4 regions of the Exiguobacterium sp. s127 genome follow, and region 4 is predicted to be linked to each of the others. Evidence: riboswitches for the same ligand, from Rfam matches in the RefSeq annotation. Region 4 holds a riboswitch; each other region holds the start of a gene.
The links. Region 4 has a riboswitch for S-adenosylmethionine ahead of KNP98_RS00500 (methionine ABC transporter ATP-binding protein). Riboswitches for the same ligand answer to the same signal wherever they lie in the genome.
Positions count from the first base shown of each region.

Region 1: it holds a riboswitch for S-adenosylmethionine, as region 4 does, so the genes downstream of both, KNP98_RS06765 (Na+/H+ antiporter NhaC family protein) here and KNP98_RS00500 (methionine ABC transporter ATP-binding protein) in region 4, are expected to answer to the same signal.
Region 2: it holds a riboswitch for S-adenosylmethionine, as region 4 does, so the genes downstream of both, metK (methionine adenosyltransferase) here and KNP98_RS00500 (methionine ABC transporter ATP-binding protein) in region 4, are expected to answer to the same signal.
Region 3: it holds a riboswitch for S-adenosylmethionine, as region 4 does, so the genes downstream of both, KNP98_RS01440 (methionine ABC transporter ATP-binding protein) here and KNP98_RS00500 (methionine ABC transporter ATP-binding protein) in region 4, are expected to answer to the same signal.

Region 1 covers NZ_JACSMO010000004.1:12,322-20,134, forward strand. Annotated here, with positions in the region: gene KNP98_RS06745 (YwpF family protein) at 107-598, shown strand; gene KNP98_RS06750 (histidine phosphatase family protein) at 602-1,177, opposite strand; gene KNP98_RS06755 (alpha/beta hydrolase fold domain-containing protein) at 1,224-2,183, opposite strand; gene KNP98_RS06760 (metal ABC transporter solute-binding protein, Zn/Mn family) at 2,353-3,321, shown strand; SAM riboswitch class I at 3,401-3,504, shown strand; gene KNP98_RS06765 (Na+/H+ antiporter NhaC family protein) at 3,585-4,892, shown strand; gene KNP98_RS06770 (hypothetical protein) at 4,935-5,135, opposite strand; gene KNP98_RS06775 (aldo/keto reductase) at 5,294-6,106, shown strand; gene KNP98_RS06780 (hypothetical protein) at 6,164-6,625, opposite strand; gene KNP98_RS06785 (alanine/glycine:cation symporter family protein) at 6,794-7,813, opposite strand, start outside.
Region 2 covers NZ_JACSMO010000001.1:351,446-359,258, reverse strand. Annotated here, with positions in the region: gene KNP98_RS01745 (MDR family MFS transporter) at 27-1,202, opposite strand; gene mnmM (tRNA 5-(aminomethyl)-2-thiouridylate-methyltransferase MnmM) at 1,329-1,964, shown strand; gene KNP98_RS01735 (alpha/beta fold hydrolase) at 2,003-2,707, opposite strand; gene KNP98_RS01730 (GNAT family N-acetyltransferase) at 2,785-3,273, opposite strand; gene metK (methionine adenosyltransferase) at 3,415-4,623, opposite strand; SAM riboswitch class I at 4,752-4,878, opposite strand; gene pckA (phosphoenolpyruvate carboxykinase (ATP)) at 5,111-6,679, shown strand; gene KNP98_RS01715 (EAL and HDOD domain-containing protein) at 6,747-7,813, opposite strand, start outside.
Region 3 covers NZ_JACSMO010000001.1:298,235-306,047, forward strand. Annotated here, with positions in the region: gene KNP98_RS01435 (bifunctional cystathionine gamma-lyase/homocysteine desulfhydrase) at 1-557, shown strand, start outside; SAM riboswitch class I at 617-723, shown strand; gene KNP98_RS01440 (methionine ABC transporter ATP-binding protein) at 802-1,824, shown strand; gene KNP98_RS01445 (methionine ABC transporter permease) at 1,821-2,486, shown strand; gene KNP98_RS01450 (MetQ/NlpA family ABC transporter substrate-binding protein) at 2,519-3,346, shown strand; gene KNP98_RS01455 (MDR family MFS transporter) at 3,419-4,645, shown strand; gene sufC (Fe-S cluster assembly ATPase SufC) at 4,802-5,587, shown strand; gene sufD (Fe-S cluster assembly protein SufD) at 5,606-6,883, shown strand; gene KNP98_RS01470 (cysteine desulfurase) at 6,885-7,813, shown strand, end outside.
Region 4 covers NZ_JACSMO010000001.1:104,703-112,515, reverse strand. Annotated here, with positions in the region: gene KNP98_RS00510 (alpha-glucosidase) at 1-701, opposite strand, end outside; gene KNP98_RS00505 (aminotransferase class I/II-fold pyridoxal phosphate-dependent enzyme) at 868-2,055, shown strand; SAM riboswitch class I at 2,118-2,224, shown strand; gene KNP98_RS00500 (methionine ABC transporter ATP-binding protein) at 2,308-3,321, shown strand; gene KNP98_RS00495 (methionine ABC transporter permease) at 3,311-3,976, shown strand; gene KNP98_RS00490 (MetQ/NlpA family ABC transporter substrate-binding protein) at 4,010-4,825, shown strand; gene KNP98_RS00485 (CAP domain-containing protein) at 5,543-6,421, opposite strand; gene KNP98_RS00480 (hypothetical protein) at 6,781-7,137, shown strand; gene KNP98_RS00475 (chitobiase/beta-hexosaminidase C-terminal domain-containing protein) at 7,153-7,813, opposite strand, start outside.

The DNA.
Region 1 (7,813 bases), on a different contig from region 4:
TTAAACATAGTTCGACTCGAAGACGTTACGAAAAGTTTCGCGCAGGCGACAGACTCACGTTATACTGAAGAAAATCACGTACGAACAACAAAAGGAGGAGTTCTTTTTGAAAACCTTTAAATTGTGTACATTACGTATTCTCATGGATGAATCAGGGCGAGATACGACAATCCCCGTTCAGATTAAAGATGGGCTGACGGTGAGTACCGACCAAACCGCCCAGTGGGTCGCTGAAATCGTCGTCACCGACACCGATCAACCGATTTTGAAAGAACTGTTCGAGAAAAAGCTGCGCGCCTTGATTGAAATCACGATTTCACGGCCGGACAATGACCCCGCCGCCATGATCGTCACGCCTTATGAAAGTACGCAATTGAGCGAAGGCGTCTCTTATCTCTTTACCGGTAAGATGGTCATGATGAAAAATGATTTATCCGAATCGATTTTGCGTGAAGTCGTCGAAGACAACTTTACTGGCGAAGAGCTGATTCAAGAATATAAAGACCGACGCTCTAAACGTGGTGCTCATATCACGAGCATCGCGAAAGAAACGTTTAAACAGTACTTACAAGAACATCCGGCAACCGTCGAAGGATGATGTTCAAATTGTGATATGGTCCGCTACATTAATCCGCTCAATCTCATAACGGTCGGAAAAACGAATGTAATTCGCACATGCATTTTTTAACGGCGTCCGGTAACTGAATGTCTCATCAATCGAGGAGAGTGCCGCTTTAATCGTATGCGAATGGCAGACGACTAAGAGGCGTTTTCCTCGATATTTTTCTGTCAGTTCTTCAACCGCACTGAAGACACGCTGTTGAATTTCCGCTTCCGTTTCAAGCCCCGGGACGCGCTCTGCATCATTTGCCTGCACTGCTTCGTAAATTCCGGCGACCGGTTCACCGGAAGCCGTTCCAAATTCGCGCTCGACAAGCCGTTCATCCGTTTCCGTCAAGCTTAGACCGATCGATTGACCAATGATTTCAGCAGTTTCGACAGCTCGCGATAGCGGACTTGAAATCAAGACGTCCCACTGTTCTTCTGCCAGGTAGGCAGCACTGAGAGCCGCCTGTTTTCTACCGGTCTCGTTAAGCGGTATATCTTCACGTCCTTGAATCCGCTCGTTTAAGTTCCAGTCCGTTTGACCGTGTCGTACTAAACAAATTTCCGTCATATTGCAGTCTCCTTCTAAAGAAATATGACTGATTGTATCATGTTTCCTAATGAAGCGCCTCTCGTTTCGGTAAGACAAGCACTTGACAACTGAAGGCTTCGATTCGTTCGAGCAAACGTTCAATTTTGAGTGGATTTTCAGTTTGGGCAAAGCTCGCCAGCGAATGTGTGCCATTCGGGAAAGAGAATAATCGAACATCCGCCCCGACATCCGCCCCCTTCTCAACAAAGTGGAGTGCTTGAGCAAACGGGACAATCGGATCCTTTTTTCCGTGCAGCAACATGATCGGCAGCGAGTCGGAACTTAAATGTGTCGCCGGGGAGACACGCATCATCAACTGTCGCCATTCTTCACGTCCACCCCCATAAAACTTGATATGGGCAATCCAGGTTTGAATGAATTTAAACAACAGAAAATTCGTCGGCGGATACAAGGCGATGACTCCACTGATTAAAGGAAGATGCGCCTCCGCCTGTTCGCCGATAAATTCAGTCGGGGCAAGCGCCGTCGTCAACATTAGGGCTCCACCTGCTGAATCACCCCATAAAAGCATGCGACCGCGCGCGATGCGTAATTCATCCGCTTGTTGATTTAAAAAACATAAGGCATCTCGAACATCTTCCAGGTTGTCCGGAAAGTAGCTGCCATCCTCAAATAAACGATAGTCGATGCTGCAAACGGCAATCCCGAGTTCTAAAAACCGGTCGATGATTGGAGCAAAACTAAACACATCATCACGGTTTCCACGAACGAATGCGCCGCCATGAGCATAAATCGCGACCGGAAACGGCCCTTCTCCCGGCGGATAATAGATATCTAACGTCAAGTCCTGCTGATTGACCGTCTTGTATAAAAGATTTCGTGGTGCTAATTGCTTTTCGGTAAGCGGCAAGACCGGCTCCGTCCATCTGAGTAAGGCTCCATAATTATTCCAAATACTCGCACCAGCAGCAGCCGTCGTCAAAATAGCGGCGCCACCCATCAACCATGCTGTTTCACGTTTCACCTCATCACCTCCAAGGCTCATTCCGATTTCACTTCTACTCTTCTCTTACCCGATTTATTTTGAACTAGAACTTCACAACATTCCGACTTGACGCTTTAATTTCCGTCGGATATAGTTAGAAAGTCCAAATCGGAACAATTACGTTTTAATTATCTTGGAGGGTTCATATATGAAAAAAATCATTCCAGCGTTAACCATCGCGACAGTAACTGCCAGTCTGCTCGCCGCATGCGGCTCATCGACTTCAAATTCAGACGAAGACGGTAAATTGCAAATTTATACGTCGACGTTCGCCACGGCAGCCATCGCCAAAGAAATCGGCGGAAAGGACGTCCAGGTCGAATTAATCGTTCCCCCTGGCGCCGACCCGCATTCGTATGAGCCGACTCCGAAGCAACTGACGACGATTGCGAAAGGCGATCTATTTTTACTTACCGGCACAACCCTTGAGCCGTACTCTGAAAAGATTAAGGAAAGTTTAGCCGGTAATTCCATTCGTTTTGTCGAGACAAGTAAAAATATCGACTTACTCGAAGCTTCCGCTTCGCTTCATACGCACGAAGAAGACGCACACGATGACCATGATGATCACGAGGCTGAAGAAGAGTCGCACGATCATGGACAATACGATCCGCATGTTTGGCTCGACCCGAACAACGCCAAGAAAATGGCTGACTCGATTACGACCGCGTTAGCAAAGGAAGCACCTGACCGGAAGGAAACGTTTGATAAAAACCTCGCACTCTTTAACAAACAAGCAGATGAACTCGACCAAAATTTACAAAAAGCTGTTGACTCCGGTTCGAAAAAGGAGCTTCTCGTCACGCATGCCGCATACGGGTACTTGGCGGAACGTTACGGTTTCACGCAACTGCCGATTGCCGGTATTTCACCGTCTGACGAACCGTCCCAAAAACAGCTGGCTGCCATCGTCAAGGAAGCAGAGATGCATGACTTAAACTATATCGCCTTCGAAGAGACGGTGTCGCCAAAGGTCGCCCGTGTCATCCAAAAAGAAATCGGTGCCGAATCGATTACGATTCATAACCTCGAGTCCGTCGCAAAAGATCAACAAGATCAATCGTACTTTGATTTGATGAACGAAAACGTGACGACGCTCAAACAAGCACTGCAGTAAGGTACAGTTGACAAGCATTAAAAGATACGTTAGGGTAATAAACGTGTTTTAAACAACGACTAAACAACTAAATGACTTCTTTTTATCGCGAGAAACGGAGGGACTGGCCCAATGATGTTTCGGCAGCGGACGATTGATTCGTACTGTGCCAAATCCAGCAAGCTATGGCTTGAGAGATAAGAAGAGCGTCTTTTTCAGTAAAGACCTCCTTCTTTCTTGCGAAGGGGTCTTTTTTTGTATGCTGAAGAAATGGAGTGATTCACATGAACGAAACGGTTACGCCGAACAAATGGGCGTTGTTCCCCTTGTTCGTTTTCCTTGTATTATTCATCGGTGCAGGAATCTTCTATAACGACTTTTACAAATTCCCCATCTTGATTGCAGCTTTAATCGCCTTGATTTTTGCTGCTGCGACATCTAAGGGAGACATCAACCAGACCGTCGAGCGGATTGCCCGCGGTGCCGGAAATCCGGACATCATGATCATGGTCTTCATCTTTTTACTCGCTGGCACATTTTCTGGAACAGCGAATGCAATCGGAGCCATTGATGCGACCGTCAACGCTGCACTCAGTTTCCTACCCCAGTCTCTTTTAATGAGTGGATTGTTCATCATTGCCGCTTTCATCTCGATGGCGATGGGAACTTCGACCGGCACAATCGCTGCCCTTGCACCGATCGCACTCGGGATTCATGACGCGACGGGTGTCAATGTCGCACTCGCCGCTGCTGCCGTCGTCGGTGGAGCAATGTTCGGTGATAACTTATCGTTTATCTCAGATACGACAATCGCCGCTGTCCGGACACAAAAAACGAACATGCGTGATAAATTCAGAACGAACTTTTTAATCGTCTTGCCTGCTGCCGTCATCACTGTCATCTTACTCGCTTTCGTGTCAGGTTCCGGAGATGTCGTCGAAGCGAAAGCATTTGAATTTTATAAGCTGATTCCGTATCTTTCCGTCATCGCGCTCGCACTCTTTGGTGTCAACGTCATTCTCGTCTTACTCGGCGGGACGTTATTGACAGGCATCATCGGAATGATCGACGGTAGTTTCGGAGTAAGTGGATTTGTCCTCGCGATGTCTGACGGATTGATGGGGATGGCAGAAATCTCAATCTTGACGTTGCTGATGGGTGGACTCGTCAGCCTGATCACCTATAACGGTGGAATTGCTTATCTCAAAGAAACGCTGACACGAAAGATTTCGAAACGCCGGGGAGCTGAGTTCAGTATGGCTGCCCTCGTCAGTGCAACGAATCTCGCAACAGCAAATAATACGATTTCGATTCTTGTCGCCGGTCCGCTCGCTGCTGAAATCGCGGATACGTATGACATCGACCGGAAGAAGTCAGCCAGTATCCTCGACCTCTTTTCCTGTGGTGTTCAAGGAATCATCCCGTACGGAGCGCAACTTTTGATTGCCGCTGAATTGACGAAAACGGCGTCACCCGAACTGATTCCTTATTTGTTCTATCCATTTTTACTGTTCGTTTGTGGATCACTGGCAATCTTCTTCGGCTTCCCACGCCGGAAGAGTGATGCCGCACAGAAAAACAACATGTCGTAAAACAAACAACCCCCGTCGCTTCGTCTGCGACGGGGGTTCACTTTATTTCTGTTTTTCTTGACGATTCAAAATGAAATAGGCAATCGCCGGAAGCGGAAATTGAACGAGTCCTGCTCCCCCCCATACCCACGGATTGCGTCCTGTCTTGCGGGCACCAAGGAAGAGGAACGTGGCTTGAGCACCTAATAGTGCTGCAATGCTTGTCCAAACTCCTTTTGGTACTTTTTTAATCGATTTCACCATGATATTACACCTCTCTTCGTTTATGCATCAGTAGACTTTCTTCTCTTTCCCATTCTATATTCCCTGCTTATGAGCATCAAAACAGATGTTCCGCTAAGTTCATGCTAAACTGAACAGGCAAATCCATATTCTAGTTTCATTGAAGGAGGAGTATATACATGCAATACGCAAAACTTTCAAATGGTATCACGATTCCACAGATCGGGTTCGGTGTCTGGCAAGTCGATGAAGAGACGGAAGCACCGGCTGCCGTCGCAGAAGCACTTCGCGTCGGTTACCGTCATATCGATACGGCTGCCGTCTACAAAAACGAACGTGGTGTCGCAAAAGGAATCAAAGAAAGCGGCGTGAAACGTGAAGAACTCTTCTTGACGTCTAAAGTTTGGAACGATGACATTCGTGCCGGACGGACGAAAGAGGCTTTCGCTGAGTCACTTGAGCGACTAGAAACCGATTATCTCGATCTTTATCTCATTCACTGGCCGGTCGAAGGTTATGTCGAAGCATGGAAAGCCATGGTCGAGCTTTACGAAGCAGGTAAAATCAAGGCGATTGGTGTATCGAACTTTAAAGAACATCATCTCGATACACTTGCTGAAGAAGGACTCATGACGCCGATGATCAACCAAGTCGAGCTTCATCCACAACTTCCACAGCATGAATTGCATGAGTACTTGCAAGATCACAGCATTCAAGTCGAAGCATGGAGCCCACTCATGCAAGGTAAGTTCCTTGAAATCAATGATTTCAAAGAGATTGCTGAAAAACATGGTAAGAGCCCATCACAAGTCGTTCTACGTTGGCACCTCGATAACGGAATCGTTGCGCTTCCGAAATCAGTCACACCAGAACGGATTGCTGAAAACTTCGATGTGTTTGATTTCCAACTCGATGCAGACGACCTCGAACAAATCGATCGTCTCGCGACAGAAGTCCGCCTCGGACCGGACCCTGACGAAATTGACTTTTAATCCACTGACCGATACACGAAAGACTGCTGACGGGACCTATCCCGTAGCAGTCTTTTTTTAAGCGTAATAAATAAGAATCGTCTCTTCTGTCGTTTCAGCCTTGCTGAAGTATGCGCGTAAATCAGCAAACTGTTCCCACACGTCGTCGAATTCTCCATGTTGCCCCGCTTCATCATAAATCGTCTCAAGTGACCGACGATCAAAATTTCGCATGACTTCTGCTGAGATGATGATTAACGGAAGAGGGAGAATCCCGACAATTGCTGCTTGTGTTTCGTTGACAATCAACTCTTCACCGACAATCGCTCGACCTAAGTTGTAATGGGTCTCTTGATCGATATAGATATCGATTTGATTCATCAAGTGATAGAGGGCTGCCGTGTCTTCCAGAGCAAATAGCTGTTCATAATCCGGCTGCGTCTCATGGATAAAAAGAATCCAGTCCATGATGATATGCGGGTCGTCACCAAACGAATCCCAAACGGCATCCGCGACACGAACGTAATGTACGTTTTCCATCCTCCCTCTCCTTTCTTCGTTTCTTTAATAGCTATTCCCATTTTTTCGATGCTTTAGTAATTTTTTTAGAATCTGCGTACTAAAAAGCAACGAAAAAAAACGCTCTCACCTTCTGATAGCACGTTGTCTACATGCAAAAAGAACCAGCAAAATGCCGGTTCTTTTTGATTAAATCGCTTTTTCTTTTGATTCGTCCGTTTCCCACGCCTCAAGAGATTCTTTACCTGGTAAGTTCGGAATCGAATTCGCATAAAAGCGCGGATCTTTTCCGGATTTTCGTTGTTCGAGGTAATCATCAAGTGCGAGTTTCGCGATTTTAGATAAGCGGAAAATCGCATACAAGTTGACGACTGCCATCAAGCCCATGAAAATATCAGCAAGCGCCCAGACAAGACCTGCCGTCTGTACGACTGAACCGAAGACAATCATCCCGAGTACGATGACACGGTAAGCCATCATCAGTGTTTTATTGTCATTAATGAAGCTGATGTTCGATTCACCGTAATAATAGTTTCCGATGATTGAACTAAATGCGAACAAGAAGATCGCAAGTGCCATGAACGTCGTCGCAAACACTCCGACCTGAGTCGAGAGTGCGTTTTGCGCGAGTTCGATCCCGGCAACTGCTTTTCCGTTCGCGTCTTTCGTCGCGACATCACTAACGAGGATGATCATCGCTGTTGACGAACAAATGAGTAACGTATCAACAAATACACCGAATGATTGAATCAAACCTTGCTTGACGGGGTGTGACACTTCAGCCGTCGCAGCAGCATTCGGAGCAGAACCCATACCGGCTTCATTCGAGAACAGACCACGACGAATTCCGTTAAGAACTGCAGCACCAATTGCTCCGCCAGCAAGCGTCTTGAACTCTAAAAGTCCCTCTTGGAAAATCAAGCCGAAGACGTTCGGCAACAATTCAAGATTCGTAATCATAATGAAGAGGGCGATTAAAATGTATCCGCCCGCCATGATCGGAACAAGGAATGCAGAGACCGTTGCAATACTACGTACTCCACCGAAAATCACGAGTGATGTTAATAAAACGAGTGCAATCGTGATCCACATCTTATCGATGCCATACTGACTTTGAAGTGACAATGAAATCGTATTCGATTGAACCGAGTTAAAGACAAACCCGAACGAGATTGTAATCAAGATACTGAAGACGATTCCGAGCCACCG
Region 2 (7,813 bases), 250 kb from region 4:
TTTCGAAACAGTTGGTCTAAGATATCTTAATTGATTTTAGGAATTGCTCGAACAAATACGATACCTGCAAGTAAAATCAATCCGATTAGCGTCAAGAAGACCGCATTCATCCCAGATAAATCGTAAATCAATCCACCGACCGTCGGACTAATCATCCGTCCAGCGGAAGCCGCAATGTTGACGTACCCTTGGAATTCCCCTTCTTTACCGATCGGTGCAAGTCGTGCCGCCATCGCAGGGACAGCTGGCCAGATGAACATCTCTCCAACCGTTAAAATGACCATCGCAACAAGAAACATTTCAAACCCTTCAGCAAACGGTACGATGAGATAGGATAATAAGAAGATGCCCGTTCCCGTCAATAATTGACGTTTTAAATCATCTCCGAACCATCTTAAAATCGGCGTCAAGAGCGGTTGTGCGAAGACGATTAATGCTCCATTGATTGTCCATAAAATCGAGTACTCGGAAATCGTCACACCAAGTGATTTCGTGTGGACGGCAAACGTTCCTTGCCATTGTACGTAAACGAACCAAAGCAACGCATACCCGACTGAAACGTAGAGCATCGTCCGAACCGACTCCTTCGATAACGGCTCACGGACTTCTTCCGTCGTAAACTCTTTTTGTCGTTTAACCTGCGGCGCCTGAATCCAGTTCAAACCTATGAACAGAACAATCGCAAACACTACATAGAGCAATAAGTTCGCGATGAAGATAAATTGAATATCAATCGCAGCAATTTGACCACTGACTGCCGTACCGAGCGCAACTCCAACGTTTTGTGCTACATAGATTGCATTAAAGGCACGTCGTCCGCCTTTTGGCCAAATCAGACCGGTTAATGCGTAAATCGTCGGGAACACCATCCCCCCGACGAAACCGATCAATCCAAGCATCGTCACATAACCAATGAATGTCTGATGGAACAACAGCAGACCAATCGAAGCAATCACGAGTCCGATGACACTGATGATGAGCGTCCGCTTCCCACCTAAACGATCAAACGCTTTTCCACCCATGTAATTTCCGACGATTGCGAGCGCAGAGTTGACGAACAAGGCCATTCCTGCCTTGGTCATGGATTCGCCTAAGTATTCATGAATATATAATGTATTAAACGGCCATAAAAAAGAGGCTCCTGTCGTATTGATCGCCATCGCCAACACGAGGATCCAGACCGCACGAGGTAATTTCGGCATAATAGGTGTCCTCCAATATAGTTCTCACCCTTGCCACTTTACGAAATTGTTCTGTGTTCTGTCAAGAAACTTCATTTTGAATGAATCATCGGAATAATGGTATAATCAGGAACAAAAGAATACGTGATGAACGAACAAAGAATAATCTTACTTGAACAGGAGTCTGAACCCATGTCACTAGCCCGCGTCTTACCTTACGCCAAAGAACTCTTAGAATCTGTCATCCACGAAGGAGATTGTGTCGTCGATATGACTGCCGGAAATGGTCACGATACCTTGTTTCTTGCGGAACAAGTCGGACCAGACGGTCGTGTCATCGCCTTCGATGTACAAGAACAAGCGATTGAAGAAACGAAACGTCGTCTAGAAACCGCTCACGTCAAAGAGTGGGTCGATCTCTACCACGAAAGTCATATTCATGTTGGCGCACGCCTCGTTAATGAAGCCCGTCCGATTCGAGCGGGCGTTTTCAATCTTGGTTATTTACCAGGAAGTGACAAGTCCGTCACGACGACCGGTGAAGATACGTTAGAAGCGCTAGGTGCTTTGTTACCTGTCCTCGTACCCGGCGGTTTAATCGTCCTCGTCATCTATCATGGACATGTAGAAGGAAGACGTGAACGGGATGCTGTTCTCGATTATGTCGAAAGTCTTTCGCAGCAAGACTACGCCGTCTTACAGTATCGTTTTCTCAATCAACAAAACAATCCACCTTTCATCATCGCCATCGAAAAAAAATTAAAAAAGCAAACACTCGATTAATAGTAAAAGACGCTGTCAGCACGACAGCGTCTTTTTTGTCATTCCTCAACCATCTTCAAAAAAAGCAATAATTTTTCAGCGAACCGCGTATTGAGACGTTCAAAGCTGAAATGCGGAAATCCATGGAGCCGTTGAAGATAGATTTGATCGCCACCCATTTTCCGGCAAATCTCTAACGTATATTTTACGTCCGCGAATTGATCGTCCGGTGCATAAAAACAAGCGAGGTTGACTCGTGGTAGTTTCTTCCGCTCTTCATCATGTAAGACGATTTCTTCTTCAATCTCCCGGTACTGTGCATATGTCAACTCTCCGAGACGTGCCGTATCTTCACTATTTTGACCAAACGGCAACATCCCGAGTGGCGCATCCGGTCGAAAACGATCGAATGCACTTGCAAATACTTGTTTGACGCCACCGAGTTGTTTTGAATTATGCCAATCAAATAGTGGCGAAATATATGACAAACTCGCAATCGGCAATTCATATTCCTGCAGTAGCCGGTTGACGACGAGTGCGCCCATGCTGCAGGCTATGATGTGAATCGGTAACTTTCGTTTTCCGGCTTCTCGTAAAGCATCCTTCAGCAGTTGTTGATGTTCCTCAAGCGATATCCGGCGCGGAGCATCTACACGTAACACTTCATAATCCTTTTCAAGGACTCGAATTAACGCATCGCTCGGCGTCGCTCGCAGTTGAAGGGGATAGACAAGTACGATAATTCCTGTTGCTTGATCTTCCACAAACTCACCTCTTCATACAAGTATCTCTGTATTATAACGTTTACATCTTGATGTCAAAACCATCTTAAGTTGGATTTTCATTCATATATACGCTTTAAGCGTGTCACAGGTTCCACTTGACCGAAAATTTCTTCAGTCGTTTCACTTTCTTCTTTAAAACCGAAAGAGACTAGAAACTGGCGCGCTTTATAATTTCTTGATTCAACGTAGACTTCAATTGGGGAAGCACCTTGGTGTTCAAGTTCACGAATCAACTTTCGCCCAATCCCATTTTGTTGATATTTCGGTAGTACGTACAAGCGAACGATTTCCCACGTGCCGTCCACATCGATTGCATGGATGAAACCGACGATTTCTTCCTCGATAATGGCGACATTGAAATATTCTCCCCGCGCTTCCTCCGCCGTCCGAATTGCTCGAACGACTTCTTCTTGCGGATACGCCTCTTGTACGAAATGGGCTTTCGAGCTTTCCGAGTAAATCTCTTCATACGTATCCATCCAAGAGGTAATGGCAATATCATGAATGCGTGCCGCATCAGTAGGAATTGCTTCGCGTATCTCCATATCGGACTCCCCCTTTTTTCCGTTTACCGGTACATGTTCTTTTACCCTTTTCTAGAAAAATCATTCGTTTCCCTGCAAAGTTCGAGACAAACAAAAAAAGTTCAGAAACAAACTCATGCGAGTCTGCTTCTGAACTGAAAATTAAGCGAATCGTTTCGCTTGTTCTTCAAGAATTGCTGCTTTATCTGTTTGCTCCCATGGTAATTCGATATCTGTACGACCGAAATGACCATAAGCTGCTGTCTGACGATAAATCGGACGGCGAAGATCAAGCATCTTGATGATCCCTGCTGGGCGAAGATCGAAATTTTCGGCAACGAGTTCGACGAGTTGTGCTTCTGGAAGTTTACCTGTTCCAAACGTATCAACTGCAATCGATACTGGGTGCGCGACACCAATCGCATACGCAAGTTGAACTTCTGCTTTATCTGCAAGACCAGAAGCTACGAGGTTTTTCGCGACGTAACGTGCTGCATATGCTGCAGAACGGTCAACTTTTGTTGGATCTTTACCAGAGAATGCGCCGCCGCCATGACGTGCATAGCCACCATACGTATCAACGATGATTTTACGTCCAGTTAATCCTGCATCACCTTGTGGTCCACCGATGACGAAGCGACCTGTCGGGTTAATGAAGAACTTTGTTTCCGCATCGATGTATTCTGATGGAATCACAGGTGCGATGACATGCTCTTTCAGGTCTGCTTGGATTTGCTCAAGCGTCACTTCTTCTGCATGTTGTGTTGAGATGACGATTGTATCGACACGAACCGGTTCGTTGTTCTCATTGTATTCTACAGTTACTTGCGTCTTACCATCCGGACGGAGGTAGTCAAGTTGTCCAGTTTTACGGACTTCTGCGAGACGACGAGCAAGTTTGTGTGAAAGTGAGATCGGAAGTGGCATCAATTCAGGCGTTTCTTTCGTTGCATAACCGAACATGAGACCTTGGTCCCCTGCACCGATTGCATCGATTTCTTCATCTGACATGTTACCTTCGCGTGCTTCAAGCGCTTGGTCAACACCGAGAGCGATATCTGCTGATTGCTCATCGATTGAAGTCAATACAGCACAAGTGTCTGCATCGAAACCATATTTAGCGCGTGTATAGCCAATCTCACGAATTGTTTCGCGAACGACTTTCGGGATATCGACATAAGTCGATGTCGTGATTTCACCTGCGACGAGGACAAGTCCTGTCGTGACAGATGTTTCAGCAGCGACACGAGCATTCGGATCGGCTGCGAGGATTGCATCTAAGATAGAATCCGAGATTTGGTCACAGATTTTATCCGGGTGACCTTCAGTAACTGACTCCGACGTAAATAGTCGGCGATTAAGGTTTGTCATGTTTGACCCTCCCAAAAAAGAATTTGACGGTGTACTCATTTCCCCTAGTTGAGTGGGACGGTAAAATGAAAAAAACCTCTCCATGTCCAAAAAATGGTCAGGGAAAGGTTGTGCGTTCTTCCTTTACCCTCTTATCGTTCGAAGTGTTTACTTCGCTTCAGGAGAGCACCTTTTCCTTCATTAATAGAATTCTTAATGTAGGACGGTTGCCGGGTTTCTTCGGGCCTTGTTCCCTCCACCTGCTCAGAATAAGAGTATCCGTTACGAATTACATGATATAAAGTTGTGACCACTCTGTCAAGCTACGTTTTAATTTCTAGTCGAAACTTTCCCGAAGAGATGTTAAACTGTTAATGCTGAAAGCGTTTCCAAATAAATAGAAATCAGCGCTAAAAAAGGATTGCTCATCCTTTAGTATGTCATATATAATAAATGTGTCATACTAAATGCCAGAGCTAAACCAACGTAGGGGAAAGGTGGGGTCAGGATGCCGATGACGGTCCTGAATATCGAAGAGCTACTCAAGAAGGAGCATGTGTTCAAACAACTATCTGTTGCTGAGCTAGTCGAACATGCAATTCGTAACGAAGAAGGGGTTCTTGCTGAAAATGGCGCTCTGTCTGTAGAAACGGGGAAATTTACAGGTCGTTCACCTAAAGACAAGTTCATTGTTCGCGATCAGTCATGCGAGTCACATATCGATTGGGGCCATGTCAATCAACCGATGGAAGCAGACAACTTCGAGCAACTTTTACAAAAAGTTCTTCGCTACATGAATGAAGCAGATCAGCTCTACTACACAGAAGCTGCTGCTGGTGCAGACACTCATTTTACCCTTCCGGTTCGGATCGTGACACAATATGCTTGGCATAATTTGTTTGCAAAACAACTATTTTTGCGTGAATATCCGACAGAAGCTGCTTTTGAGCCTTTCACGGTTATTTATGCGCCTCACTTCAAAGCAGATCCGAAAGTCGATGGAACGAATTCCGAAACGTTCATCGCCATGTCATTCGAACATCGGATTGTCTTAATCGGTGGAACAGAATATGCGGGCGAAATCAAAAAATCGATTTTCTCTGTCATGAACTACCTTTTACCTCAACGAGACGTCTTATCGATGCATTGCTCGGCTAACGTCGGTCATGAGGGTGACGTCGCTTTATTCTTCGGATTATCCGGTACTGGTAAGACCACACTGTCTGCTGACGACAGTCGTCAATTGATTGGTGACGATGAGCACGGGTGGTCCAACGACGGCGTCTTCAATATCGAAGGTGGCTGTTACGCAAAAACGGTCAACCTATCGCGCGAAAAAGAACCACAAATCTTTGATGCGATTCGTTTTGGCACTGTTCTCGAAAACGTCGTCCTCGATGATGCACGAATTCCTGACTATGATGATACGTCAAAAACGGAAAACACACGGGCCGCTTATCCGATTACAGCGATTGATAATATTGCAGTACCATCACGCGCCGGACATCCGAAAACGATTGTCTTTTTAACAGCTGATGCTTACGGCGTCCTGCCGCCAATCAGTAAGTTGACGAAGGAGCAAGCGATGTATCACTTCTTATCCGGGTATACATCGAAGTTAGCCGGGACAGAGCGTGGCGTAACAGAACCGGAAGCGACATTCTCGACATGCTTCGGTTCACCCTTCTTACCGCTCATTCCTGAAAAATATGCAACGATGCTCGGTGAGCTCATCGACCGGCACGGTGTCACGGTTTACCTCGTCAATACAGGCTGGACGGGTGGCGCATATGGGACGGGAAGTCGGATGAAGCTTGCATATACACGGACGATGGTCAATGCAGCTGTCAACGGCACACTCGCTGATATCCCGACGGAAGAGCATCCGATTTTCGGGCTACACATGCCGCTCGAAGTCCCTGGTGTCCCAAGCGACTTACTCAACCCTGTCAAAGTTTGGTCGGATGCTGATGCGTATGAACAACAAGCACGGGCTTTGGCGACTAAATTCAAACAAAATTTCACACGGTTCGACAGTGCAACTACTGAAATCAAATCAGCAGGGCCACGTGTTTAATTAAACTAAGATAGTTAAAAGGCACCAGACACTGTATGTTCAGTGAGCTGGTGCCTTTTAACATCCATCAGACGATTGAATCTTCTTCATCCGGTTGCAGATGAAGTTCTTTTTTAGTCAACCAATCTTGACTCTCTTTTAATAGTGCATAGGCACGCTGTTTTGAAATACCAAAACGATGGGTTAGTTTTTCAAACTGTTCAAATTCACCACGGTCGGCACTAATCGCGAGCAATAAACAATCACGAAACGGATGATCTTTTCCTTGTAACACGATTTTCAACGTCGACTCGATTGGTAATTGATCAATGATTTCATCAATATCGACTGACAGTAATGCATCGATATGCGAGAGTAAGCCAATCATGTAGGCACTTTCCGGACGTAACGTCTTTGTTTCAAGTGCAAATAACTCGCATAACTTGGCACAATGCAGTGAAGAACGCAACAACTCGTCTGACCACTTGTACGGACTCGCAAGTCGCATCTCTCGTAAAACGATTAACGAAATCCAACTTTTAAGTTGTGAAAACCCGAGTAGTGAAATCGCTTGACGAACGGATTCGACGGTATTTCGAAGACCAATCCCGGGAGAATTGATGAGCTGGAGGACTTGCACACTAATGTATGGATTTCCTTCGATTTCATCGACGACTTGGTCATAATACTCATCTGATTCGAGCCACTTCAACATCTTTAACAATACAGGCAATTGTGGCGGAACAGCCTTCCCTTTCATCAACATCGGTTTTGCATAAAAATAGCCTTGGAACCAGTCGTACCCCATGCTCAAACTACGAAGATGATCTTCATGCGTTTCGACACGCTCTGCCAACAAACGGATATGCGGATAGTTTCGTTTAACGATATGTAAAATCGCACTTTGTTCACGTGGGTTGATTGCTTCGATATCAATTTTTATTAAATCAATTAAATCAAACAACTCTGGACCATGATTTCGTAATAAATCCGTCACGAAATCATCCAAGGCCAATTGAAATCCAGCCTCTTTCCATTTTTTCAAAACCGACAGCATATGTGAATCGATGACGACGGTCTCAAGCACCTCGATGACAAATCGTTCCGGATCTAAGTGATCAATCAGCTCACCTTGTAATAAATCACCGGTGAAAT
Region 3 (7,813 bases), 190 kb from region 4:
TCGTCGCAGGGCTTGTCGTCGTCAACGATGATACGCTCGGCGAAGAACTTCACTTCATCCAAAACTCGACGGGTGGAATTCTCGGACCGCAAGACAGCTTCCTGCTTGTCCGTGGTCTGCGGACGCTCGGTATCCGGATGGAAGCGATCGAAGAGACAGCACATGAACTTGTCAGCTTCCTGCAAGCGCAAGACGTCGTCTCGAATATCTTCTACCCGGGGCTCGCATCGCATCCCGGTCATGCGATCCAGCAAAAACAAGCGACTGGTTTCGGCGGGATGATCAGCTTTGATGTCGGTTCAGCTGCAAATGCAGAGAAACTTGTGGAAGCGTCACACTTCTTCACGCTTGCTGAAAGCTTAGGGGCGGTCGAAAGTTTGATTTCCGTTCCGGCACGGATGACACATGCGTCGATTCCGGCAGAACGTCGGGCAGAACTCGGCATCACGGATGGTCTCGTCCGAATCTCGGTCGGACTTGAAGATGCAGAGGATTTGAAAGAAGATTTAACGCATGCTTTCAGTTTGCTCGAAAAAGTTTCTGAAAAAACTGTTTGACAAGCAAAATAACCCCTGCTAATATTCAAAATATATTAAAAACAACTAAATACCGATAACTCTTATCAAGAGTGGTGGAGGGACTGGCCCGATGAAACCCGGCAACCGCGGAATTTATTTCCGAAGTGGTGCTAATTCCAGCAGACGAACGTCTGCAAGATGAGAGCAAATGGTTTTGTGTACTGAAAGTGCGCGCGTTTGCTCTAAAACGTGCGCACTTTTTTTATGTTTAGGAGGGACAGTAGTGATTCGTTTACAGGATGTAGGAAAAATTTATCGCTCGAAGCGCGGCGAAGTCGAAGCTGTCGCAAACGTCGATCTCACGATTGAGCGCGGCGAAATTTTCGGAATAATTGGTTATTCCGGTGCAGGGAAGTCAACGTTGATTCGCCTGCTGAACATGTTAGAAGCACCGACAAGTGGTTCGATTCAAATTGACGGTGTCGAGATGACGACGTTACGACCGAAAGAATTACGCGGCGTCCGGAAAAATGTCTCGATGGTCTTTCAGCACTTCAACTTGCTTTGGTCACGAACGGTTGAAGAAAACATTATGTTCCCGCTCGAACTCGGCGGATATCCGAAAGCACGCCGGAAAGAACGGGTCGCCGAGCTGATTCAACTCGTTGGACTCGACGGTCGCGAAGGCGCTTATCCGTCACAACTATCCGGTGGACAAAAACAACGCGTCGGGATTGCCCGCGCACTGGCATCAAACCCGGACGTCTTATTATGTGACGAGGCGACAAGCGCCCTTGATCCGAAAACGACGGACTCGATCTTAGAGTTACTCGTCGACATCAATAAAAAACTAAAACTGACGATCGTCTTGATCACACACGAGATGCACGTCATTCAAAAAATCTGTCACCGGGTCGCCGTCATGGAGGCCGGAAAAATCGTCGAACAGGGTCCTGTTTCAGAAGTCTTCCGGCATCCGAAACAAGCGATGACAAAAGAATTCGTCAAACAACTGACGTCATCTACAGAAAACGAGTTGACGTTCGCGAAACTCCGTGAGCGCTATCCGACAGGGAAAATCGTCCAGCTGACATTCGTCGGTTCGACAGCAGAAAGTCCGATCCTCGCAGAAGTCATGAAAGATTCGACCTTATTATTTAATATCATCGGCGGGAATGTCGGACAGACGCAAGACGGTGCACTCGGAACGTTGTTCATCCAACTGATTGGTGCGGCACATGAAACACAAGCGGTCATCGCGAAACTCCAAGCGAGTGACGTGGAAGTGGAGGTGGATCACCGATGACGACATTCTTTAACGACATCGATTGGGAAATGGTCTGGACGGCGACTGGCAGTACCGTTTATATGACAGCCGTCGCGGGTCTAGCGACTTTCATACTCGGTTTAATCATTGGTCTGTTGTTGTATGCGACGAATGAAGACTTATTGTTTAAGAATCGGGCACTGTATTCCGTGCTCAGCTTTTTAGTCAACATCTTCCGTTCGATTCCGTTTATTATATTGTTGATTTTATTGATTCCAGTGACGCTCATCATCGTCGGATCGTTCTTAGGACCAACAGCGGCACTTCCGGCACTGATTCTTGGGGCGGCACCGTTTTACGGGCGGATGGTCGAACTGGCACTGCGTGAAGTCGACAAAGGTGTCATCGAAGCAGCGGAATCGATGGGGGCGACGAAGTTCCAAATCATTTATAAAGTGTTGATCCCGGAAGCTCTTCCGGCAATCGTCTCCGGTATCACCGTCACGCTTGTCGCGCTCGTCGGTTACACGGCAATGGCCGGAGTAGTCGGAGGAGGCGGACTCGGGGACATGGCATATATCGAAGGTTTCCAGCGTTCTCAAAACGATGTCATCGCCATCGCGACATTGTTGATTCTCGTCATCGTCTTCATCATTCAAATTATTGGTGACCTGCTCGTAAAAGCAATCGATAAACGATAATACTATTTTAGTTAACTTGGGAGGAATTATTCATGAAACTTTGGAAAAAATTCGTCGGTACAGCAGCAGTATCCGTCTTAGCAGTCAGTCTTGCAGCATGTGGGGAAGAGTCGTCAGGAGACGACGCGAAGACACTTGTCATCGGTGCTTCAAACGTTCCCCATGCTGAAATCCTAGAGCACGTTCAAAAAGAGTATGAAGCAAAAGGCTACAAACTCGAAATCAAAAAGTTCCAAGATTATGTGTTGCCGAACAAGGCACTCGCTGAAAAAGAAATCGATGCAAACTATTTCCAACACGTTCCGTACCTTGAGCAACAGGAAAAAGAGAACAAGTCTTATAAATTTGAAAATGCAGGCGGCGTCCACGTTGAACCGCTCGGTGTTTACTCAAAAAAATATAAGTCGCTTGACGAGTTACCGAAAGGTGCAACGATCTTGACGAGCTCAAACGTCGCGGAGCGTGGACGTGTCTTGACGTTCCTCCAAAACGAAGGCTTAATTAAGTTGAAAGACGGTAAGACGACAGATGCTCAGCTTAGTGATATCGCGGAAAACCCGAAAAACATTGAGTTCAAAACGAATATCGAAGCGTCACTCTTGCCGCAAGCGTATAAAAACAATGAAGGCGATGCTGTCCTCATCAACACGAACTACGCGATTGATAACGGTTTGAACCCGTTAGAAGACACAATTGCCCTTGAAGATGAGTCTTCACCATACGTCAACATCATCGTCACGCGTGAAGGTGATGAAAAAGACGAGCGTGTGACGGCATTGCTCGATATCTTACACGAGAAAAAGACACAGGATTGGATTACGAAAGAATATAAAGGGGCCGTCGTTCCGGTCAGCAAATAATTCACTCGAATGATGCATTCTTCCTATATAATGGAAGGATGCATTATTTTTTTAGTTGAAGGGGGATTCTAGGTGCACCGTTTACGACAGTTACATCCGCTGACGATCGGCGTCCTGCTCGGAACATTTTTCTCACGGCTCGGGACGTTCATCACGATGCCATTCTTTGCGATTTATTTATCGACGGTGCTGAAGTTCAGCCCGGTCGATGTCGGCTGGGTCCTCAGTATTTCAGCCGTCTCGAGTCTTGTCATGAGTTTCATCGGCGGGACCTTGTCTGACCGTTACGGGCGTCGGACGATGATGCTGACCGGAACACTCGGCTTCGTTTTCGTCTTCATCGCCTTGGCACAGGTCGAGACGTTTTGGGCGTTCTTTACCTTGAGTGCCTTGAACGGCGTGTTTCGCTCCATTTTTGAACCATCCGCCCGTGCCCTGATCAGTGACACGACGGATGAAAAAAATCGACTGTTCGTCTTCAACATCCGTTATGCCATGATCAATGTCGCGGCTGCGATCGGGCCGGGGATTGCGTTATTGCTCAGTGCCGGCAATACAGCGATTACCTTCTATATAACAGCCTTTGTTTATCTCGCGTACGGGATTGCGATTTTCATCCTGTTTCAGCGGTATCCGATCACAGAGAGTCACGGCGGGAAAAAAGTTTCGTTCGGCGCAACGGTTCAACTGTTGAAAACGGACGTCGCTTTCACGTTTGCCCTCGCCGGTATCATTTTCGGGATTCTCGGCTACAGTCAGTTCAACTCGACGTTGCCGCAATTTTTGACGACGACGACGTTACTGTCCGGTGGGACTAGTTTGTTTGCTTTATTGATCACGATTAATGCCGTGACCGTATTAATCGTCCAGTACCCGATCATGAAGTTCGGGATGAAGACGTCGCCGCTCGTCTCGATTACGGTCGGGATTGCGACCGTCGCGTTCGGTTTATTCGTCATGGGGAATGCCGGAACGGTCTGGTTGATGATCGGTGCGATGTTCATCTTCACGTGCGGGGAAGTGATGATGTTCACGATGACGGATATCTTGACCGATAGTTTTGCGAAACCGGAATTACGGGGCAGTTATTTCGGAGCGATGGGCTTAACATCGATTGGTCAGTCAATCGGACCGGTCATCGGCGGACAATTACTTTTTTATTTTGGCGCCGATCGTCCGTTGCCGATTTTTGGTTGCTTAGCCCTCTTGACATTACTCGGAATCCCACTGCTCTTACTGTCACAGCGGGTTCACAGACGAACGAAGGTGGAAGAAGAGAAAGAAGTCGTATCACTTTAAAGTCATTCTCACTAAAAGGCTTCATTTTGAGAAAAAACCATGAGCGATGACGCTTGAATAATGTGGTATGATTCATTAAGATTAGAATGATACTAAATTAGTAACTCTCGTGAACTGAATCGTCAGACACGAAATGAATAGATGGAGGGATTCTACATGAAGGCTTCACACTTGAAGATTGAAGATCTACACGTCGCAATCGACGGCAAAGAAATCTTGAAAGGCGTTAACTTAGAAATCAAAGGCGGCGAAATCCACGCGGTCATGGGACCAAACGGGACAGGTAAATCAACACTCGCGTCTGCATTGATGGGTCACCCAACGTATGAAGTAACATCCGGATCAGTCACACTCGACGGAGAAGATGTTCTTGAGATGGAAGTTAACGAACGTGCGCAAGCAGGAATGTTCCTCGCCATGCAATACCCAAGCGAAATCAGTGGTGTTACAAACTCTGACTTCCTTCGTTCAGCAATCAACTCACGTCGTGAAGAAGGCGATGAAATTTCACTCATGAAGTTCATTCGTCAACTTGACGCGCAAATGGGACTTCTTGAAATGCCAGGCGAAATGGCACACCGTTACCTCAACGAAGGTTTCTCAGGCGGAGAGAAAAAACGGAACGAAATTCTTCAAATGACGATGCTGAAACCAGCAATCGCAATCCTCGACGAAATCGATTCAGGTCTTGATATCGATGCACTTAAAGTCGTTGCAAAAGGTGTTAACGAAATGCGTTCACCTGAGTTCGGTTGCCTCATCATCACGCACTATCAGCGTCTCTTGAACTACATCGAGCCTGATTTCATCCACATCATGATGGGCGGAAAAATCGTCATGTCTGGCGGAAAAGAACTTGCACACCGTCTTGAAGCAGAAGGATATGACTGGGTTAAAAAAGAACTCGGCATCGAAGAAGTCGAAATCGAAACAAAAGCGTAAGACGAGGGAGGAAGCATGATGACTGTAGAACTGAATCTTGCCGTAAATCGCGAGGCAGTGGCAGAACGTGCGACTCGCTTAGGGGAGCCCGCTTGGATGATTTCTAAGCGCCAAGATGCACTTGATCTTGCCCCAACGCTCGCATTGCCAAAAGTAGAAAAAATTAAAATCGGTGGCTGGAACTTCACAGAAGGCACAGCAGATCTTGAGACAGCAACAGGTCTCACGCCGGATATCGAAACATTAATCGGTGAAAACCGTGACCATATGTTGATCACGCGTAACGGACAACTTGTCCATGCGCAAAACAGTGAAGCAACGAACGGTGTCATCTTCACAACGCTTGAGGATGCGATGAAGCATCATCCGGAACTCGTTGAGAAGTATTTCATGACAGAAGGCGTCAACGTCAATGAAGACCGTCTCGCAGCACTCAACGCAGCGCTCATGAATGGCGGAACATTCTTGTACGTACCTAAAGGCGTTAAGCTGACGGTACCGATGCAAGCAATCTATACGCTCGAACAAGCAGGCGGCGCACTTTACCACCACGCAATCATCGTTGCCGATCAAGACAGCGAATTGACGTATATCGAAAGCTTCGTCTCTTACGGTGAAGAAGCACATAACGTCAACGTCGTGACGGAAGTGTTCGTCGAAGCGAACGCAAAAGTTCTTTTCGGAGGCGTTGATACGCTTGCGAAAGGTGCTGTCACGTATATGAACCGCCGTGGTGTCGTCAAACAAGGCGCGAAGCTCGAATGGGCACTCGGTCACATGAATGACGGACATACGATCACAGAAACGAAAACGCATCTCGTCGGGAACGATTCGTTCTCAGATACGAAAGCCGTTACTGTCGGTCGTGGCGATCAAAAACAAAACTTCAACGTCCGGACAGATCATTTCGGTAAAGGATCGGAAGGATTCATCTTGATTCACGGTGTTCAAAAAGATTCGGCGACGTCGATCTTCAACGGAACGTCAATGATTCACCATGGTGCGTCGAAATCAAACGGAGTCCAAACGGAACGTGTGCTCATGTTGTCTGAAAAGGCACGTGGTGACGCGAACCCGATCCTCTTGATCGATGAAGATGATGTCATGGCAGGACACGCGGCATCTGTCGGCCGTGTCGACGAACTTCAACTTTACTACTTGATGAGCCGTGGGTTGTCACGTAAAGAAGCAGAACGCCTTGTCGTTCACGGTTTCTTACAACCTGTCGTCTCTGAGCTTGCGATTGACTCCGTCAAGGAACGTCTCGTTCAAGTGATTGAAGGGAAAGTAAACTAATATGGGAATCGATGCATCCATCCGCAATCAGTTTCCGATTCTTGACCAACAGGTTAATGACCGGAAACTCGTCTATTTAGATAGTGCGGCTTCGTCACAAAAGCCGCTCGTCGTCATCGAAGCGATCGACAACTACTACAAGACGGTTCATTCGAATGTGCACCGTGGCGTCCATACGCTCGGAACACGAGCGACGGATGCGTACGAAGGTGCGCGTGAGAACGTACGTCGTTTCATCAAGGCGCAACACCATGAAGAAATTATCTTTACCCGTGGGACGACGACGGCGATTAATATCGTCGCGTCCAGTTACGGAATGGAGCATGTGCAAGAAGGCGACGAGATCGTCGTCACCTATCTTGAGCACCATGCGAATCTTATTCCGTGGCAACAAGTCGCGAAAAAGAAAAAAGCGAAATTGAAATATGTTGATTTGACAGCTGATGGTCGCGTGACGATTGAAGCCGTCAAAGCACAAATTTCCGATCGGACGAAAGTCGTTGCGATGGCACATGTCTCGAACGTCCTCGGTACGATCAATCCAATCAAAGAAGTGGCGCAACTCGCGCATGCCGTCGGTGCCGTCATGGTCGTCGATGCAGCGCAAAGTGCACCGCATCAAAAAATTGACGTCGTCGATCTCGACTGTGATTTCCTGGCGTTCTCTGCCCATAAAATGTGTGGACCAACAGGAATCGGCGTCTTATATGGTAAAAAAGCATTACTGAATGCGATGGAACCGGTCGAATTCGGAGGCGAGATGATTGATTACGTCGGACTTGAAGAATCGACGTTCAAACCATCACCGTACCGTTTTGAAGCCGGTACACCCATCATTGCGGGGGCAGTCGGTTTGTCGGCAGCGATTGATTTTCTAGAAGAAATCGGTCTAGAGAACATCGAAGCCCATGAACGCGAACTCGCGCGGTA
Region 4 (7,813 bases):
TCCTGTAAAAATTCATGGACTCCCGGTTGATTGCCTAAGTAGGACAAGTCAAACGGATCCTCCACATCGTCAAACGCCGCTCGTTTTTTAATCAAGTTAATGACATCCATCCGGAAACCATCGATGCCTCGGTCAATCCACCATCGCATCATCGTGTAGACAGCTTGACGGACGGCAGGCTGTTCCCAGTTCAAATCAGGTTGTTCTGACGCAAACGAATGAAAATAGTACTGTTGCCGTCCTTCATCCCATGTCCATGGACTCGGCGCAAAATACGACCGCCAATTGTTTGGTGGTGTTCCTTTTTCCCCGTCATGCCAAATGTACCAATCTGACTTATCATTCGTTTGATCACGGCGCGACTCCTCAAACCAGTGATGTTGATGACTTGTATGATTGACGACAAGATCGAGAATGATTTTTAAGCCGCGCGCATGCGCCGATTCAATCAGCTGGTCCAAATCTGCCATCGTGCCGGCTTTCTCCATGATGCCGTAATAGTCAGCGATGTCGTAACCGTTGTCGATATCAGGTGATGTATAACAGGGGTTAAGCCAAATGACATCCACCCCCAGTGAGGCGATGTAGTCGAGCTTTTCAATCACGCCCCGCAAGTCCCCCATCCCGTCTCCATTCGAGTCGTTAAAACTCCGCCAGTACACTTGATAAACGACGGCTTCTTTCCACCAGGTCCGATTCATCTTTTCCATCTCCCGTCTAGTAGTCAATCGATTACTTGTCTAGTGTATCAAGAACATCGTCTGAAATTGGAATGTTCTTCTAATTTTTAAGGAATTTTAAAAAACCTCTTTCATTTTGACTGAAAATTCGCTATTCTTGACGACAATACCTGAAGGAGGAACAGAGATGAAACATTTCGCCCCATCGATCGCCATCGATCGCTTGCCCGATCCCGTCTTCGCAGAACTTGCCCAACGGATCGGTTCCGTCAAAGCCGCAGGACACGACGTCATCACGCTAGGTCAAGGAACACCGGACCAAACGACACCCGTACATATTCTCGATGCTTTAAAACAAGCCATCGATGATGCAAGTAATCTCCAATACCCGCCGTTTCGCGGACATGATTTCTTAAAACAGGCCGTCGCTAATTTTTATGAATCAGAATTTGGCGTGTCGGTTGATCCGGCGACAGAAGTCGCGATTTTACTCGGAAGCAAGGCCGGCATCGTCGCCCTTCCGCAGACGATCGTCAATCCCGGTGAAGGGGTCATCGTCCCGGATCCAGGTTACCCGGATTACTTATCAGGCGCAGCACTTGCCGGTGCGTATCCGATCACGCTTCCGCTTCTCGCTGAAAATAGCTTTTTGCCTGACTATGATCTCCTCGATTCGCTTGACGTCGAACGAGCCCGGATGTTGTTCCTCAACTATCCGAGTAATCCGACCGGTGCGACAGCGACGGCAGCGGCTTTTGAACAAACGGTCGCGTTCGCTGATGCACATGACATTTGCGTCGTCCATGACTTAGCGTACGGCGGGATCAGTTTCGATGGTCCGACGCGGAGTTTCCTCCAGACGGAAGGCGCTAAGCATGTCGGGATTGAGTTGTTTTCACTCTCTAAACGGTTCAACATGTCCGGCTTCCGGATTGCCTTTGCAATCGGTAATCCGTCCGTCATCGCGAGCATCGAAACATACCAGGAACACCTTTACGTCAGTGCCTTCACACCGATCCAGCATGCAGCGACGGTCGCACTTTCAAGCGATCAGACATGTGTCCGTGAACTGAGCGCCTTGTATGAGACGCGACGCGATGCGTTGTTCGGTGCATTAAACGAAATCGGCTGGGACGGACCGGTTCCCGGCGGTTCGTTCTTCGTCTGGCTCCCTGTTCCGTCCGGCTTCACGTCCCAAAGCTTCACCGATCACCTGCTCGACGAAGCGCATGTCGCCGTGACACCGGGTCATTTCTTTGGTACATACGGTGAAGGTTACGTCCGGATCAGTCTGATTGCCGATGTCGACCGACTCGTCGAGGCTGTCAAGCGAATCGGGACCCTTCAGCTCTTCCAAACCGCCGTTGCCGAATAATTCTGAAAAAACGTTTGACAGATGGGAATCATTTCCGTTAAAGTAAATCCCAACAGCATAGCTACTTATCGAGAGCGACCGAGGGATTAGGCCCAACGACGTCCGGCAACCACCAGTAATGGAACGGTGCCACATCCTACAGAACTTCTTTTGTTCTGAGAGATAAGTTACGAAATTCTACACTTCGTCGCTTTTTTCTGGTTGCTCTCTAACTGGAAAAAAGCGATTTTTTTGTATCGGGAGGGAAACATCATGATTGAGTTCGCACACATCACAAAACAATTCGTCCGTGACCGCACACCGATTTTTGCATTAAACGATGTCAACTTAACGATTGAACAAGGGGAAATATTCGGCATCATCGGTGAATCCGGCGCCGGAAAAAGTACACTCTTACGGTTGATTAACGGGCTCGAGACACCGACGAGCGGTACGGTCATAGTAGACGGAGCCAATCTATCACGTGTCTCCAAAACGTCTCTCCGCAAACTCCGTCTCCGGGTCGGTATGATCTTTCAACACTTTCAACTGATTCAGTCCCGCACCGTTGCCGACAATATCGAGTTCGCCTTAAAGGCTGCCGGTGTCAAACGGCGTGAGTTCCCGAAACGGATTCAAGAATTAACGGCACTCGTCGGACTCGAAGGATTCGAGACGAACTATCCGAGCCAACTCAGTGGTGGACAAAAACAACGCGTCGGCATCGCACGAGCGCTCGCCAACAATCCAAACATCTTACTCTGTGACGAAGCGACATCAGCGCTCGATCCCGTGACGACGCTCCAGATTCTCGATTTACTGAAAGATTTGAACGCCCGGCTCGGTTTGACGATCATCCTCATCACCCACGAAATCGACGTCGTCAAACAAATTTGTCACCGCGTTGCCGTCATGGCGCACGGTGAAGTCGTCGAAGTCGCTTCGACTTACGCCATATTTAGTCAAGCCGAACATCCGGTCACAAAACATTACGTCGATACGGCACTCCAAATCGAGTTACCGGAACGGATTTTACGGACGACACCCGGCAAAGTCATTCGACTTCAGTTCACGGGTGAAAAAACAGGTGAGAGTACCTTATCTGAAGCCATCAAACAATTCGATATCGCAGTCAGCATCCTGCATGGGAAGGTCGACTACATTCAGGACGTCGCGTTTGGCGTCTTAATCGTCAGTTTGACGGGACCGACACTGCACGTGAATCGTGCCTTAACCTGGCTCGAGGGACAGTTGCACGCAATCGAGGTGATTCAAGATGTCGCTTGACCGGTTTACGACAATGCTTCCCGACTTAACGAAAGCACTCGGAGAGACGGCCTTCATGGTTGGCATTTCACTCGCCTTCGCCATCATCATCGGAATTCCACTCGGGATTTTATTATTCATCACCGACCGCGGACTCTTTTTCCAAAACGTCTTCATTCGAACGACGTTGGACTTCGCCATCAACATCGTCCGCTCGTTACCATTCATCATCCTACTCGTTGCTTTGATTCCATTGACGCAACTCATCACGAAGACGACGATCGGTCCCGCTGCCGCCTCGGTCAGCTTGAGCGTCGCCGCGATTCCGTTTCTCGCCCGACTCGTCGAAACCTCACTCCGTGAGATTCCACCCGGTTTGATTGAAGCAGCAGAAGCGTGCGGGGCGAAACCGCTTCGCATCATTATCAGTGTTCTCCTTCCGGAAGCATTGCCCGGAATCATTCAAGGCTTGACGTTGACCTTGATCAGCCTGATCGGATTCTCAGCGATGGCAGGGATCGTCGGTGGCGGCGGAATTGGTGACCTCGCGATCCGGTTCGGTTATTACCGGTACGATAACGTCGTCATGATCATGACGATCGTCGTGCTTGTCGTCATCATTCAAGTCATTCAGGCACTCGGCAACCGGTTCGCACGTGTCGCCGATAAACGATAACTTACAAATAGAGAACGCAAGGGAGAGATTAAGATGAAAAAACGCTATGCCTTTTTAGCAACAGGATTATTAGGAGCAAGCATCTTAGCCGGATGCGGTGACAGCAGTGCAAATGAAGAAACGAAGTCCATCAAAATCGGGGCGACGAGTGGTCCGTATAGCGATATGGTCAAAGAAGCGATTCAACCGGGACTCGAAAAGAAAGGCTACAACGTCGAAATCGTCGAATTCAGTGATTACATTCAACCGAACCTTGCCCTCGGGAGCGGTGATATCGATGCCAACCTGTTCCAGCACTCGATTTATTTAAAAACGTTTGCGAAAGAAAAAAATCTCGATCTCACAGGGCTGATCACCGTCCCAACGGCACCGATGGGATTATACAGCAAGTCCTATAAAACGTTGGACGATGTCAAAGAAGGTGCTGAAGTCGCAACACCCAATGACCCGACGAACCAGGCACGTGCTTTAAACCTGTTAGCGGATCAAGGTTGGATTGAACTAAAAGCAGATACCGATCCATTGACCGTCTCAGAAAAGGACATCATCAAAAATCCAAAGAAACTCGTCATCAAACCGCTTGAAGCCGCTCAGCTCCCACGCGCTGTCGAAAGTGTTGATATTTCAGCTGTTCCCGGAAATTTCGCACTTGCTGCGAAGTTCGACTTACTCGATGCACTCGCACTCGAGACGATGAACGAGCAGTACCGCAACTTAGTCGCTGTTAAGACAAGTGACGAAGACAAACAACTGGCCAAAGACTTGACCGCTGTCGTCAAATCGGATGACTTTAATGAAGTGATCGAAAAATCATTCAAAGGATTCAGTAAACCGGACTGGGCGAATTGAGCGGCAGCGTCTGTGTCACTTTTACAGAAAGACCTTTGTCTTGCCTACTCCCCGAAGATAAATGATATAAAAAAGAACCGGACGGCTCCACCTCCTTTCAACAACAGGGGTGGGCCGTCCGTTTTTTCGATAGTATCTCTGTTACTCGTCGCTCCTTCCCGAATCGCAGCCTTTCTCAGGTCTTCTTCCATTAGAAAGCCTAAAAAGATTTGCTTCCACGTGACTCCTACGGGAAAAAGCGCAAGGCTCGCTTGCGCTGTCAGAGGCAGGCGAGACCCTGCACCTTGACCTGTAAGGGAAAGGGGCAACGGCTTGCGCCTCGTCCGAGGAAAGCACGAGAAGCATGAATCTTTTCGCCTCTTAACATTCATTTCCACCGACTGACACCACATATTTTCTGATTCGTAGAATGCGTCGCCCATCCTTCCCAAATCGTCTCCGAGCGGCAAGCCTTCGCGCCGCTTCGTTTCACTGCAGGGTCGCGCTTGCGCTGTCAGAGGCAGGCGAGACCCTGCATCTTGACCTGTAAGGGAAAGAGGCAACGGCTTGCGCCTCGCCCGAGGAAAGCACGGGAAGTAAGAATCTTTCGTACCACTTATATCAACCACCTACGTTTTTTGATTCGTAAGATATCACGTTTCCCGGGACTCAAGACAAACCAAAAAGCCTAGGTTCCCATTGACGAGAACCTAGGCTTTACTTTAGTTCGTGCTATTTTCACGGTGTTCTAAAGTTAATCGTAAAGTACGGTGCATCTTTTCTAAACGCCACTCCAACATCCGCTTGTTTGAAGCCGCTTTGCATGATGTTCTCACGATGCCCTTTTGAGTTCATCAATCCCCAGTGAGCAGTGAAGACATTTGGATACCCCATCGATAAGTTTTCACCCGCCATCGAGAAGCGAATGCCTTCTGCCTTCATCCGGGCGAACGGGTCACGGCCTTCAGGATCCGTATGCGAGAAAAAGTTATTCTCCGCCATGTTTTCACTGTGTCCGCGCGTGACCGGTTTTAATGCTGTATACGGCGACAATGCAGGTTTCTTGTATTCGGCACGTTCCCAGTTCATCAGGCGTAACATCAATTTCTCATCCGTCGTCCGTAATGCTTTTGAAGCAGCACCATAGAACCCTTCTTTTTTCGCTTCGACGTCCTTCGGAATCGCCAGTGTTGCTTTGACGCGATTTTTATCATATTGATCAAAGAAATACGTCACGTAGTTATCGTTCTTTTCATAGACGGCTGCGTGATCAAGGTTCAGCATGTAGTTCGTATTTCCCTTTCGATAGGACTTGACGACCTTCCAGCCTTTTTTCGCAAGCGTCGCTTCCGTATCTTTATTTAACGTCGCGCCTTGCGTCGTCACGCCGTCCCGGAAACGATACTTCCCGTAATCTTTCCCGTCTTTCGTCAGTGCGACAAACTCCTCTGTCGCTGTCCGTCTGACTTCCCACTTGTATCCCGGGTACTCACTTGTATATGCATCAATCAGCTTTCCCCCACTTTTCGGGTACTCCGCCTCCGCTTGTTCGATTGGAACGCTTTCGCAACCAAAGAAAGCAAATGCTATTACCCCGAGGACTAATACTTTTTTCATCCTGCTGGTCCGCCTCCTTCTTTCTTGCATTACCCTTATTTTAAAAGAAATTGAACCGTTCGAACAGTCAGAGTATCCATTCTAAGAAAATCACATGATTCATTCGACTTGTTCACAACACAGACACATTTTAGTAACATCGCCTTTAAAGGTCTGACAACTTAGTCCGAAGCCATTCTCATTTCATTATCGTACAGAAAATGAACTATTTTCCCCTCTTGTTGAAATGTGTGAACATTCTTTTATTTTCATTCTTTGCAAATCTTATTGCCGTTCTTTCATCACCTAGCTAATATTAGGAATCGTAAGGAAAAAAAATACGTGTTTGTCCATATAATATCCATCAAAAGGAGTATGCCATGATTCTTCTCTACTTTATCTATGAATCGATTACGTTTCTCGCGATTCAGCAGTACTTGTTTTCAGGTTGGATGATTCTCGTTGTGTTGACGGTCTCCTTTAGTCTCGCGAACGCACATGACGAAGTTCACTATAGCCAACGTCTCGGATTCGAACTGCTCGTCCCGGGTGTCGGAAACTTATTACGGAAGAACTTTATCGTCGGTCTTGCCACGATTATTACCTTAATCATCATCCACTTCATGTATATGTTCCGGATTCTTCCTCTTGAAACTGCCCTGCTCCTCACCTTTTCAATCAGTACCCTTTCCTTCCTATCTCTTTTTATCCGAACACAAAAAAAAGCGGACCGCTAAGTCCGCTTTTTTGATTTATTGAAATTTATCAGAAGTCGTTAATTTGTAGCGTTTTGAAAGCTCAAGCCAATTCTGCCCATCTTTTTTCGTCTTCACGAGAATGTATGGCAGGCCTTTCGAAACACGAAGTTCGAGTAATTCACCTTGTTGCTGACCATGTGTTTCACTCACTTTCAACCAACGCTTTGCAATTTTTCGTTCAATGACGATGTGCTTTCCTTTTTGAACAGCACGCCATTTTCCAATTTCGGCTTTTCCTCTAACAGGAACGGCACTCTCAGCACCTTGAATTGAAATAATGGCTGGATCGTGGTCACTCGCACTTCCGTCCGCTTCCATATAATCCGAGTTGATGTTGACGATGTCAGAAGACGTATACGATTTTAAGTTTTTCGAGATTAGGATGTGATCGAGTACTTGTGCGTTACCATTATAGACATACGAGTAACGTTCTGATTTCGGAAGATCATCGACCGTGTTCCACAAGTTCTTTCCTTTGAGGATGTCGAGTGTTTTCGAGAACTGGAAGTCATTCAAGTCACCAAGAACAACGACATTCGAGTCTTTGACTTCTGTTTCGAGTTCATTGACGAAATCTTGGACGATTGTCGCAATCGCATGACGCTGTACTTCGCTCTTACGTACGACCGGTTGATTTTTACCGAAGTCTGCTCCG